Regions from separate parts of the Streptomyces pluripotens genome, predicted to be linked through region 2. Evidence: riboswitches for the same ligand, from Rfam matches in the RefSeq annotation. Region 2 holds a riboswitch; the other holds the start of a gene.

Region 1 (6,810 bases), 4.4 Mb from region 2:
CTGTTCGGGGACCGGCCCACGGGTGCCAGCGCCCGCAACCTGTGGCGCTGCGAGGTCGCCGGCCTGGAGAGCCACGGGGACCAGGTCCGCGCGGACCTGACCGGCCGGTTCCCGCTGGCGGCAGACCTCACCACGGTCGCCGCCGCCGAACTCGACCTGCACCCCGGTGCGGCGGTCTGGGCGACGGTCAAGGCGACTCAGACCCACGCGTACCCGGCCTGAGCGCATCGGCACTCTACGGTGGGTGCCCATGACCTTGAGCATCCGCAACCAGCTCCCCGGCACCGTCACCGCCGTGCGTCCGGGCGAGGCCATGGCCACCATCAGGCTGCGCCTGGACGGCGGGCAGGACCTGACGGCCGCCATCACCCGGGAGGCCGCAGAGGACCTCGCTCTGACCCCCGGCACGCCCGTCCGTGCCCTGGTGAAGTCCACGGAGGTCTCCCTCGCGACCAGCCGGATTGGGGGCCTGTCCATCCGCAACCAGCTCCCCGGCACGGTCACCGCCCTCACCACCGGAGCCGCCATGGCCTGCGTCGGGATCACTGTCGACGGCGGCGGACTCACCGCGGCCATCACCAACGAGGCGGTCGCCGACCTCGGCCTGACGGCGGGCTCCTCCGTGGTCGCTCTGATCAAATCCACCGAGGTGTCACTGGCTACGGCACCGGACACGACGACGCCATAGTCCGCCGGGCCCTGGCGTGGGCCGCCGCAGCGCGCCGTGGACACCCGCCGTGAGCGCAGAGGGCGAAAGGCCCCGCCTGGAGGTCGACGACGACCGGGCGGGGCCTGAGCCAGGACTCGCTCAGTCCTCGTACGCGTCCAGCGGCGGGCAGGAGCACACCAGGTTGCGGTCACCGAACGCCTGGTCGATGCGACGCACCGGCGGCCAGTACTTGTCGGCGGCCGAGACACCAGCCGGGAAGACCGCCTCCTCACGGCTGTAGGCGTGCGTCCATGCGCCACCGAGGGTGGCGGCGGTGTGCGGCGCACCGCGCAGCGGGTTGTCCTCCGCCTGCCACTCCCCGGAGCCGACCTTCTCGATCTCCGCACGAATCGCGATCATCGCTTCACAGAAACGGTCCAGCTCGGCGATGTCCTCCGACTCGGTCGGTTCGATCATCAGGGTGCCGGCCACCGGGAAGGACATGGTCGGCGCGTGGAAGCCGTAGTCGATCAACCGCTTGGCCACGTCGTCCACACTCACACCGGTCGCCTTGGTCAGCGGGCGCAGATCGATGATGCACTCGTGTGCGACCAGTCCCCCCGGGCCGGTGTAGAGGACCGGGTAGTGCGGCTCCAGGCGCTTGGCGATGTAGTTCGCCGACAGCACCGCCACCTGCGTGGCCCGCTTCAGTCCCTCCCCGCCCATCAGGCGGACGTACGCCCAGGAGATGGGCAGGATGCCTGCACTGCCCCACGGCGCCGCCGAGACCGGGCCGACGCCCGTCTTTGGGCCCGCGGCCGGCTGGAGCGGGTGATTCGGCAGGTGCGGCGCCAGATGTGCGCGGACCGCCACCGGACCGACGCCGGGACCACCGCCGCCGTGCGGGATGCAGAAGGTCTTGTGCAGGTTCAGGTGGGAGACGTCACCGCCGAAGTGGCCCGGCTTGGCCAGCCCGACCAGCGCGTTGAGGTTGGCGCCGTCGACGTAGACCTGGCCGCCGGCCTCGTGCACCCGGGCGCAGATGTCGGCGACATGCTCCTCGAAGACGCCGTGCGTGGAGGGGTAGGTGATCATCAGCACCGCCAGTTCGTCGCGGTACTGCTCGATCTTGGCACGCAAGTCCTCGACATCGATCTCGCCGTCGTCGGCGGTCTTGACGACGACGACCTTCATGCCGGCCATCACGGCACTCGCGGCGTTGGTGCCGTGCGCGGAGGAGGGGATCAGGCAGACGGTGCGCTGATCGTCCCCGTTGGCCCGGTGGTAGCCGCGTACGGCCAGCAGACCGGCCAGCTCGCCCTGCGAGCCGGCGTTCGGCTGCAGGGAAACCTTGTCGTAGCCGGTGACCTCGGCGAGGCGTTCCTCCAACTCGTGGATGAGGGTGAGGTAACCCGCGGCCTGCTCGGCGGGCGCGAAGGGGTGCAGCTGCCCGAACTCGGGCCAGGTGACCGGCTCCATCTCCGTGGTCGCGTTGAGCTTCATGGTGCAGGAGCCCAGCGGGATCATGCCGCGGTCGAGCGCGTAGTCGCGGTCGGCCAGCCGACGCAGGTAGCGCAGCATCGCGGTCTCGGAACGGTACTGGTGGAAGACCGGGTGGGTCAGGTAGTCGTCGGTGCGCAGGAGCGCCGTCGGCAGGGCGTCCTCGGCGGTCGCGTCCAGCGCGTCGACGTCGGCCTCGACGCCGAAGGCGGACCAGACCGTGGCCAGCTGGGTCCGGGTGCTGGTCTCGTCGCAGGCCATGGAGACATGGTCGGCGTCGACCAGGCGCAGGTTGACCCCGCCGTCCCGGGCGGCGGCGACGATCCCGGCGGCCCTGCCGGGCACACGTGCGGTCACCGTGTCGAAGAACGCACCGTGGACGATCTCGACGCCGCCCGCCCTGAGGCCCTCGGTGAGGATCGCAGCGTAGCGGTGGGTACGCCGTGCGATGGCCCGCAGGCCCTCCGGTCCGTGGTAGACGGCGTACATGCCGGCCATGACGGCCAGCAGCACCTGCGCGGTACAGATGTTGCTCGTGGCCTTCTCACGGCGGATGTGCTGCTCACGGGTCTGCAGGGCCAGTCGGTAGGCCTTGTGCCCGTCAGCGTCGACGGAGACACCCACCAGACGGCCCGGCAAGCTGCGCGCGAACTTCTCGTGCACGGCCATGTATCCGGCGTGCGGACCACCGAAGCCCATCGGCACGCCGAAGCGCTGGGTTGAGCCGACGGCGATGTCGGCCCCCAACTCACCCGGCGAGGTCAGCAGGGTCAGCGCGAGCAGGTCGGCGGCGACGGTGACCAGGGCTCCGAGCTCGTGCGCCTGATCGATGACCGGCTTGACGTCACGTACGGCTCCCGACGCACCCGGGTATTGGATCAGCACGCCGTTGATCCCGCGCTCGGCGATCGCGGCCGGGATCCCCGCGGAGAGGTCGGCGACGACGACCTCGACGCCGGTCGGCTCGGCGCGCGTCTCGATGACGGCGATGGTCTGCGGCAGCGCGTCCGCGTCGACCAGGAACAGGCCCTTCTTGTTCTTGCCCATGCGCCGGGACAGCGCCATCGCCTCGGCGGCGGCCGTGCCCTCGTCCAGCAGGGAGGCTCCGGAGGTGGGCAGGCCGGTGAGATCGGCGACCACGGTCTGGAAGTTCAGCAGGGCCTCCAGGCGGCCCTGGGAGATCTCCGGCTGGTACGGCGTGTAGGCCGTGTACCAGGCCGGGTTCTCCATGACGTTGCGCAGGATGACCGGCGGTGTGAAGGTGCCGTAGTAGCCAAGACCGATCATGGATCCGAGGACCTGGTTGCGGTCGGCGAGCGAGCGGAGCTCAGCGAGCACCTCGGTCTCGGTGCGGGCGCCCGGCAGGTCCAGCGCGTCGGCGTTCTTGATCACGTCCGGAACCGCGGCGGCGGTCAGTTCGTCGAGCGAGCCGTAACCGACCTGCGCGAGCATCTTGGCCCGTGCCTCCTGGTCGGGCCCGATGTGGCGCTGCTCGAAGGGAATGCCCGTTTCGAGCTCGGAGAGCGGAATGCGATGGGCGGTCATTGCGGAGGCCTCCTGGTCTGACGCGACCTTCGAGGGGCACCACGGCGCGGGTGCCCCGACGGCCTCCCCCTCTGTCATCTCAACCTGAGAGCTTCACCGGACGCCCGTGGACGCCGGTTTTCACCGTCGGTGAGAGCGGAAGCCGTCGACACCCGCCCTGCTTTCCAGAGTGACCTCGTCCGTGCGGTACATGAGCCTGAGAGATTCCGGGGAGGATTTGCTCCTTCGGCGCCTCCGAGGTGGTCGGAGGACTCTCCCGCACGGGGTCAGCAGCCGCTGCCAGCCTACCAGCGAGGTCAACGTCCGGACCTTCGAGTGGCCGCCTCGCCAAATGTGCTCTTTTGTAGTGCTTACGGATGATTTGCGACCACGTGGAGGGAGAGGGACCGTGCAGACCGACATCGATCCGCGCAGCCTGATCGGCCGCAAGGCGTTCGACCGCGATGGCACCAAGATCGGCACCATCGACGAGGTGTACCTCGACGACGCGACCGGCGTGCCCGAGTGGGCCGCCGTACGCACCGGCCTGTTCTCCCGGGACGCGTTCGTTCCCCTGGAGCCGAGCGAGCTCGTCGAAGGCACCCTGCACGTCCCGTTCGACCGTGCCCTCATCAAGGACGCCCCGGACTTCGGCGTGGGCCGCCATCTCTCCCCCGAGCAGGAATTGCAGCTCTACCACCACTACGGCCTCGACGTGGCCTCGCCCCCCAGGCTCTCGGACCACGACTTCGGCAGGCTCGCGGGCACCGAGGAGGGCTGAGCCCCGTCTGACGCGGCGCAGTCCCGTTCCGGCGGCCCCGGCACCAGCGGCAGCGGATCCGCCGGTTCAAGATCCGGATCGTCCCCCCGGAAGGTACGCACCCGCCCGGGATCCGACTGGGGCGTCTCGAAGCGCACGGTGACCCGGCCCAGGCCACTGCCCTGCACCCAGCCGTACCCGTGCTCGGCGTGCCGTACGTCCTGCCCGGCGCGCCAGAGTCGTTCGGTGGTCTCCGGCTGCTCCGCCACAGCCTCGGGAACGGCCTCCGCGACAGGGTCCCCTGCCGCCCGCTCGCCCGCCGCCTGCGCGAACAGGTCCTCCTGCGTGTAGTCGGCGAGCCCGGTGACACCGACACCGAGCAGCCGGACCCCGCCCGTGGTGTCCACGGCCTCCAGCAACCGGGCCGCTGCCTCCCGGACGACCGCCGGATCGTCCGTGGGCCCCCTGAGCGTCTCGGAGCGGGTGAGCGTAGAGAAGTCGTATCGCCGAACCTTCAGCACGATGGTCCGCCCTGACAGCCCGGCCCCGCGCAGCCGCCCCACGCACCGGTCGGCGAGACGCTGCACTTCGATACCCACCCGCACCCGATCATGGATGTCCACGTCGTAGGTGTCCTCGACCGAGACCGATTTGGTCTCCCGCTCGGCCACCACGGGCCGCTGGTCGCGCGCCAGGGCCATGGCGGACAACGCGTGCCCGTGCGCCTTGCCGAGCAACCGCACGAGTTCGTCCTCGCCGGCCTCGGCCAGCTCCTCGACCGTGGTGATTCCGGCTCTGCGCAGATGATCCCCGGTAGCCGGCCCGACTCCCGGCAGGGTGCGCACCGGCATCGGCCCCAGCAGCGCTTGCTCCGTGCCCGGCTCGACGAGCACCAGACCATCCGGTTTGGCCTGCTCGGAGGCGATCTTCGCGAGCATCTTGGAGGCAGCCAGCCCCACCGATCCGGTGAGACCCGTGGCGGCCCGGATGTCCGCACGCAGTTTCGACCCGGCCAGTCGCGCCGATTCCCCGTCCCAGGCCGATCCACCGGCCTCCAGATCGACGAACGCCTCGTCCAGGCTGAGCGGCTCCACCAACGGTGACAGCTCCCGCAACAGCCCCATCACCTGCTCGCTGACCGACCGGTACAGACCGAAGCGCGGCACCAGGTACGCGGCATGGGGTGCCAACCGGCGCGCCTGGGCCGTGGGCATCGCGGAATGGACCCCGAAGATCCGCGCCTCGTACGACGCGGTCGCCACTACTCCGCGCGGTCCGAGCCCGCCCACGACGACCGCCTTTCCCCGCAGACTCGGCTTGGACGCCTGCTCCACCGAGGCGAAGAAGGCATCCATGTCGAGATGCAGGATCGTGGGCGCGGTTCTCACACCTACGATGCTGCACCACGGCACTGACAATGCGGTGGCGCCGGAGGGTGCCGAATCGTGGGCCGGCGGTCAGACCGCCCGGTTGCGGCGGCGCGCCAGTTCGTCAGCGGGGTTGTGGCCGACGAGCGTCTCGCCCGTGTCGATGCGTTCTCCGTGCAGCTGGGAGAGCGCGCTTTCTACGTCCCGCCACACCACGCCCACCGCGATCCCGAAGACACCCTGACCGCCCTGGAGCAGGGCGTGCACCTCGTCCGGCGAGGTGCACTCGTACACGGTGGCGCCATCGCTCATCAAGGTCATCCGCTCCAGGTCCCGGAAACCGCGTTCTCTGAGGTGCTGGACCGCGCTGCGGATGTTCTGGAGCGAGACCCCGGTGTCCAGGAACCGCTTGACAATCTTCAGGACGACGACGTCCCGGAAGCTGTACAACCGTTGCGTTCCCGACCCGTAGGCCGGGCGCACGCTCGGCTCGACCAGGCCGGTGCGGGCCCAGTAGTCAAGTTGCCGGTAGGTGATACCGGCGGCCGCGCAGGCAGTGGGCCCGCGGTAGCCGATCTGCTCGGACGTCATCGCCGCCGCCCCTCCGCCGTCCGGCACCGCCCTCGGCCGCTGCGGAGCATGACCGGCCGCGCCGCTGGGTTGGGGGTACCCCCCGCTCTGACGTGACCGAGAGCTCTGGGCCGGGTACGGACCGCTCTCCCCGAAACCGGGTTCGGGGGCACCCCCAGCCGTACCGTCGCCGCTGGTTCTCACGCCGACCTCCGTCCTTGACCTGCCTTCTCGACGGTAGGCAGTCACCAGGGGTGCGTCAACGATCGCCACACTCGGCACGCCGAGTGACAATCACCCAAGGAGTGGTTTTCCGTGCCCCACCGCGGGGAAAGGCTAGCTGAATGCGCTCGCCGGGAGCCGTAGGACGCTCTCAATGGACGGTGGCAATTGCCCACCCGACCCGTCGGGCACGGCCGGTTTCCCGCCCGCGGACTGAA
Region 2 (6,810 bases):
CGTCCACGAAACCTACTGGGGCGGTGGGAACAGCCTTACGACGTGGCAGATCGCCAGCCTCGGATCGGCGGTGAACAGCGTTTCGTCCCAGATCACCTCCGACTCCGTGCAGCACGTGTACACCGGGACAGCCGATGACCTTCTCCACGAGACCTACTGGGGAAACGGGAACGCCCTGACCACGTGGCAACCGGCCGATCTCGGCTCTCCCGTTGACGCTGTCCAGAGCCTGATCACCTGAACCGGTCGAGGACCCGGGTGTGCCCTGCCGTGCGCAGACGTCGTTGGTACTCCAGTGAGGGAATCCGCTTCCTGGTCACACGACCTGCCACCGATCACGGGTGCGGCCGGGCCGCCTGCCTCACCCCGGTCCACGCCGCCCGGGACCGCAGGACACGAACGCACCGGGAAAGGCCTGTTTCCCTAGCACTCGATGATGTTCACCGCGAGTCCGCCCCGGGCCGTCTCCTTGTACTTCACCGACATGTCGGCACCCGTGTCCTTCATGGTCTTGATGACCTTGTCCAGGGACACCTTGTGGGAGCCGTCGCCGCGCATCGCCATCCGGGCCGCCGTGACGGCCTTCACCGCGGCCATGCCGTTGCGTTCGATGCAGGGAATCTGGACCAGGCCGCCGACCGGGTCGCAGGTGAGGCCGAGGTTGTGCTCCATGCCGATCTCGGCCGCGTTCTCGACCTGCTCGGGGGAGCCGCCGAGCACCTCCGCCAGCGCGCCCGCGGCCATCGAACAGGCGGAGCCCACCTCGCCCTGGCAGCCGACCTCGGCGCCGGAGATGGAGGCGTTCTCCTTGAAGAGCATGCCGATCGCGCCCGCAGCCAGCAGAAACCTCACCACGCCGTCCTCGTCGGCGCCCGGTACGAAGTTGATGTAGTAGTGCAGGACTGCGGGGATGATTCCGGCTGCGCCGTTGGTCGGGGCGGTGACGACCCGGCCGCCGGCCGCGTTCTCCTCGTTCACCGCCATCGCGTAGAGCGTGATCCACTCCATCGCGTGCGCCAGCGGGTCCCCCTCGGCGCGCAGTTGACGGGCCGAGACGGCCGCGCGGCGGCGGACCTTCAGACCGCCGGGCAGGATGCCCTCGCGTGACATGCCGCGCTGCACGCACGCGCGCATCACCCGCCAGATCTCCAGGAGTCCGGCCCGGATCTCCTCCTCCGTGCGCCAGGCCCGCTCGTTCTCGAACATCAGCGAAGAGATCGACAGGCCCGTCTCCTTGGCCAGGCGCAGCAGTTCGTCGCCCGTGCGGAAGGGGTACTTCAACACCGTGTCGTCCAGCTTGATGCGGTCCGCGCCGACCGCGTCCTCGTCCACGACGAAGCCGCCGCCGACCGAGTAGTAGGTCTTCGACAGCAGTTCCGCGCCGGACGCGTCGTACGCCCAGACGGCCATGCCGTTGGCGTGGTACGGCAGGGCCTTGCGGCGGTGCAGCACCAGGTCCTCGCCGTAGGAGAACGGAATCTCGTGCTCGCCGAGGAGCGACAGACGCTCCAACTGTCTGATCTTCTCCACCCGCTCGTCGGCCGTTTCCACGTCCACCGTGCGCGGCGAGGCGCCTTCCAGGCCGAGGAGGACCGCCTTCGGAGTGCCGTGGCCGTGGCCGGTTGCCCCGAGCGATCCGTACAGCGCGCAGCGCAGGGACGCGACGGAGTCGAGCAGACCCTCGTTGCGCAGCCGGCGGGCGAACATGCGTGCTGCGCGCATCGGGCCGACCGTGTGGGAGCTGGACGGGCCGATGCCGATCGAGAACAGGTCGAAGACCGAGATGGCCACGGGTGACTCCTCAATGCGGGGTGGTGCTTGGGTGGTGCTGGGCGGTGCAGGGGGCGGGCACCGCGCCACCGGTGTGTCCAGTGTGCGCGGTGCCCCACCAGAGGTGACCTGCTGGTGCGGTGACCTACTTGTTCAGACCCGGGTACAGCGGGTGCTTGTCGGCGAGCGCCTTCACCCGCGTCTTGAGGGCCTCGGCGTCGTAGGACGGCTTGAGCGCCTCGGCGATCACGTCCGCGACCTCGGCGAAGTCCTCGGCCGTGAAGCCGCGGGTCGCGAGCGCGGGCGTGCCGATCCTCAGGCCCGAGGTGACCATCGGGGGGCGCGGGTCGTTCGGGACGGCGTTGCGGTTGACGGTGATCCCGACCTCGTGGAGGCGGTCCTCGGCCTGCTGGCCGTCCAGCTCGGACTCGCGCAGGTCGACCAGGATCAAGTGCACGTCGGTGCCGCCGGACAGGACGTTCACGCCGGCCGCGCGGGCGTCGGACGCCGTCAGACGCTCGGCGAGGATGCGAGCACCGTCCACGGTCCGGCGCTGGCGCTCTTTGAACTCTTCGCCCGCCGCGACCTTGAAGGAGACGGCCTTGGCCGCGATCACGTGCTCCAGGGGACCGCCCTGGAAGCCCGGGAAGACGGACGAGTTCAGCTTCTTGGCGAAGGCCTTCTTCGCGAGGATGATGCCGCCGCGCGGGCCGCCGAGGGTCTTGTGGGTGGTGGAGGTGACCACGTCCGCGTACTGCACCGGGTTCGGGTGGAGACCGGCGGCGACCAGGCCCGCGAAGTGCGCCATGTCGACCCACAGGTGGGCCTCGACCTCGTCGGCGATCCGGCGGAACTCGGCGAAGTCCAGTTGCCGCGGGTAGGCCGACCAGCCGGCGATGATCACCTTCGGGCGGTGCTCCTTGGCGAGCCGCTCGACTTCGGCCATGTCGACCAGGCCGGTCTCCACGTCCACGTGGTACGCGACCACGTGGAACTGCTTGCCGGAGAAGTTCAGCCGCATCCCGTGGGTCAGGTGGCCGCCGTGCGCCAGGTCCAGGCCGAGGATGGTGTCCCCGGGCTGGGCCAGCGCGAACAGCGCCGCCTGGTTGGCGGAGGCACCGGAGTGGGGCTGCACGTTGGCGTACTCGGCGCCGAACAGCTCCTTGATCCGGTCGATGGCGATCTGCTCGGCGACGTCGACGTGCTCGCAGCCGCCGTAGTAGCGGCGGCCCGGGTAGCCCTCGGCGTACTTGTTGGTGAGGACCGAGCCCTGCGCCTCCATCACCGCGAGCGGCGCGAAGTTCTCGGACGCGATCATCTCCAGCGTGGACTGCTGGCGGCTGAGCTCGGCGTCGACCGCGGCGGCGATCTCCGGGTCCAGCTCGTGCAGGGGGGTGTTCAGGACAGTCATACGGCTACGACTCCTTCAGGACTCTTCAGCCGGCGGCGTGGGCGGCGTACTCGTCGGCGGAGAGCAGGTCGGCCGGCTCCTCCGTGACGCGTACCTTGAACAGCCAGCCGTCTTCGAAGGGGGCGGAGTTCACCAGCGAAGGGTCGTTGACGACATCCTCGTTGATCTCGGTGACCTCACCGGTGACCGGCGAGTACAGGTCGGATACCGACTTCGTCGACTCCAACTCGCCCACGGTCTCGCCCGCGGACACCGTGGAGCCGACCTCGGGGAGCTGGGCGTAGACGACATCGCCGAGCGCGTTGGCCGCGAACTCGGTGATGCCGACCGTCGAGACGCCGTTCTCGGCGGCCGACAGCCACTCGTGCTCCTTGCTGTAGCGCAGCTGCTGGGGGTTGCTCATGACCTGGATTCTCCTGTACGCGCGGGAGGGCTGATGAAGGGGGGACTGCTGGAACTGCTCGTGAGCAGGGAAGTGTGCGCAGAGTCACGTCAGGGGACGTTCCGCGCTCAGTGTCACTTCTGGCGCTTGTAGAACGGCAGCGCCACGACCTGGTACGGCTCGTGGCTGCCCCGGATGTCCACGCCGACACCCGCGGTGCCCGGCGCTGCGTGCGCCGCGTCGACATAGGCCATGGCGATCGGCTTGCCCAGGGTGGGGGAGGGAGCTCCGGAGGTGACCTCGCCGATCACCTCGCCGCCGGCGACCACGGAGTACCCGGCGCGCGGCACTCGGCGGCCTTCGGCGATCAGGCCGACCAGGACCCGGGGCGGCTGGGAAGCAGCGCGCTCGGCGGCCTTCGCCAGCGCGTCCCGTCCAACGAAGTCACCCGCCTTCTCGAACTTGACCACGCGGCCGAGGCCGGCGTCGAAGGGGGTGAGGGAGGTGTTCAGCTCGTGCCCGTACAGCGGCATGCCTGCCTCCAGGCGCAGTGTGTCCCGGCAGGACAGGCCGCACGGCACCAGGCCGACGCCCTCGCCCGCCTCGGTCAGGGCCTGCCATAGCCGCACGACGTGCTCCGGCTTCACGAACAGCTCGAAGCCGTCCTCGCCGGTGTAGCCGGTGCGGGCGATGAGGGCCGGGACACCGGCGACCGTACCGGGCAGACCCGCGTAGTACTTGAGGCCGTCCAGGTCCGCGTCCGTCAGGGACTTCAGGATGCCGGGGGACTCGGGGCCCTGCACCGCGATCAGCGCGTAGGCGTCCCGGTCGTCACGTACCTCCGCATCGAAACCGGCGGCCCGTTCGGTCAGTGCGTCCAGCACCACCTGGGCGTTGGAGGCGTTGGCCACGACCATGTACTCGGTCTCGGCCAGCCGGTAGACGATCAGGTCGTCCAGGATGCCGCCGTCGGCCTGGCAGATCATGGTGTAGCGGGCACGACCGACGCCGACCGAGGCGATGTTGCCGACCAGGGCGTGGTTCAGGAAGACGGCAGCCTCGGAGCCGGTCACGGTGATCTCACCCATGTGGGAGAGGTCGAACAGGCCAGCCTTGGTCCGCACCGCGATGTGCTCGTCGCGCTCGGAGCCGTAACGCAGGGGCATGTCCCAGCCGGCGAAGTCGGTCATCGTCGCACCGAGCGAGCGGTGCAGCGCATCCAGCGCAGTATGACGGAGTTCAGTGGGTTCGGTACTGCTCATCGGTCGGTCGTCTCCCAGGGAAGGCGGACGGGGCGAGGAACGTTCCTCCCCATCTGTCATCGGAACCTGAGAGGTTCGCCACGACCGCCACGGGGACGACCACGGCTTGCACCTTGGGTGGAGCCACTGTCACAGCAGCCCGCTTTTCAGATGTGCCTCGCCCGCGCGGTAACGGGGCCTGAGAGATTCAAGGGAGGGACTTGCTCCTTCGGCGCCCCAGCGGCCTGGGGACTCTCCCGCGCGGATTCAAGCGGCCGGTATGCAGTTGGCCGGCACATCATTGCACGCCGTGGCCCCGCCCGTCAGGGTCACATCTGTAACCGAGCCGTGGCGGTATGCGCACCGAACCACCGACATCGCCTCATTACCCTCCCTTTACGTGTGGTGGGCACGGGAACGGCCAAGTCCGTAGGGGAGGACGATCATGGTGAAGAGGACCACCGGGTACGTCACCGCCGGTGCCGTGGTGTCGGGGCAGCCCTTCGCCCCGGCCCATGAGAGCTGCTCCGAGCCTTCCTCCGCGGTCGTCCGCGATCTGCGCGGCCGAGCCGGCCGCAGCCCCCGGGCCCTGGACTTCGGTGCCCGTGACGTGGTCGTGGTCACCGGCCTGCCCGGCAGCGGAAAGTCCACGCTGATGCACCGCACGGCCGTCGGCCAGTGCGTCGATTCCCAGGACACCCGTGAGCGCTTCGCCGCCCGGCTGCCCCGCTTACTGCCGTACGCGCTCTACCGCCCCCTGGTGCGCCTCGTCCACTACAGCCGGCTGTGGCACGCCTTGCGCGCCGAGGAGGCCGTCGTTGTGCACGATTGCGGTACCCAGGGCTGGGTGCGCGGCTGGCTCGCCCGTGCGGCCCGCCGCCGCGGCGGCATCCTGCACCTGCTGTTGCTCGACGTCGCTCCCGAGGCCGCCCGGGCGGGCCAACGCCAGCGTGGCCGGGGGGTCTCCCGCCACGCCTTCCGCCGCCACTGCCGTACGACGGCCCGCCTGCTCGGCGCGGTCGAGCGGGGCCGGGTGCCTGTCGGCTGCGGCTCGGCTGTGCTGCTGGACCGGGCTGCGGCGGACACCCTGAAGCGCATCGGCTTCTTAGGCCGAGCCGGGTCAGCCGGCACTCGCCCTCGGTGATGTCACCGTCACCCGCTAGCCTTCTTCTCCACAACAGCGGTTCCCAGCAGGCGGTAGAGCAGATGGACTTCCCGGCGGACGTTCCCGCGGGCTTCCCCGCACAGGCACACCCCCACCCGCACGGCGGTTGGCCCGGCAATGAACTGGAGGAGGTGCTGTCGGCCTCCCTCGGCATCCCGTCCGCGGGCAGCCGGATCATCGAGGTTCTCGGCCGGAGCTTCCTGTGGATCCCACTGCCCAGCGGCGGGGGCCCGGACAGCGGCCAACTGGACCTGCCCACGCTGGAGATCGACGGCCAGGCGTACGTTCCGGTGTTCAGCTCCGAGGAGCAGCTCCGTCAGGTCTCCGGTTCCCACATGTCGTACACCATCGCACCTGCCGTGGAGTTCGCCCGCGGGCTTCCCCCGCAGGCGGGCATGGCCGTGAACCCGGGCGGTGTGGTCGGCATCCCCCTGCCACCCGAGGCGGTCGCCGAACTGTGCCGTGGGCCCCGCACCCCGCTCGACGGCCCCAGCAGCGGCGGCCGGGTCCGTCTCTTCGAGCCCGACTGGCAGGACGACCCGGTCGACTTCCTCTCCGCCGCCTCCGCCGAGTTCGCCGAGACCGGCGTGGTCGTCACGGCCCGCCGCTGCCTGGCCGCCGTCGAGACGGCAGACCCGGTGATGTTCGTGGGCGTGGAACTGTCGCAGTGGGAGGGCGACCTGCGCGCTCGCCCCCTGGAGGCCCTCGGCCGCGCCCTGGGCAGGGTGCCGGTGCCGTGGCCGGTCAACCTGGTCCTCCTGGACGTGACCGAGGACCCGGTGGCCGAGTGGCTGAAGAACCACGTCCGGCCCTTCTACCAGTACGGCCACTGACGTACCCG

Evidence for each region. A riboswitch is a leader RNA that binds a small molecule or an ion and turns the genes downstream of it on or off. The one in region 2 is predicted to bind glycine.
Region 1: another riboswitch for glycine. It lies ahead of gcvP (aminomethyl-transferring glycine dehydrogenase); the one in region 2 lies ahead of gcvT (glycine cleavage system aminomethyltransferase GcvT).

Annotation. Positions count from the first base shown of each region.
Region 1 covers NZ_CP021080.1:844,488-851,297, forward strand. The annotation lists gene LK06_RS03600 (ABC transporter ATP-binding protein) at 1-222, shown strand, start outside; gene LK06_RS03605 (TOBE domain-containing protein) at 251-688, shown strand; gene gcvP (aminomethyl-transferring glycine dehydrogenase) at 809-3,694, opposite strand; glycine riboswitch at 3,869-3,963, opposite strand; gene LK06_RS03615 (PRC-barrel domain-containing protein) at 4,083-4,454, shown strand; gene LK06_RS03620 (DNA polymerase IV) at 4,376-5,821, opposite strand; gene LK06_RS03625 (MerR family transcriptional regulator) at 5,891-6,574, opposite strand.
Region 2 covers NZ_CP021080.1:5,256,994-5,263,803, forward strand. The annotation lists gene LK06_RS23730 (CHAP domain-containing protein) at 1-241, shown strand, start outside; gene LK06_RS23735 (L-serine ammonia-lyase) at 424-1,791, opposite strand; gene glyA (serine hydroxymethyltransferase) at 1,916-3,181, opposite strand; gene gcvH (glycine cleavage system protein GcvH) at 3,207-3,584, opposite strand; gene gcvT (glycine cleavage system aminomethyltransferase GcvT) at 3,698-4,825, opposite strand; glycine riboswitch at 4,869-4,981, opposite strand; glycine riboswitch at 4,982-5,074, opposite strand; gene LK06_RS23755 (AAA family ATPase) at 5,253-5,948, shown strand; gene LK06_RS23760 (enhanced serine sensitivity protein SseB) at 6,011-6,802, shown strand.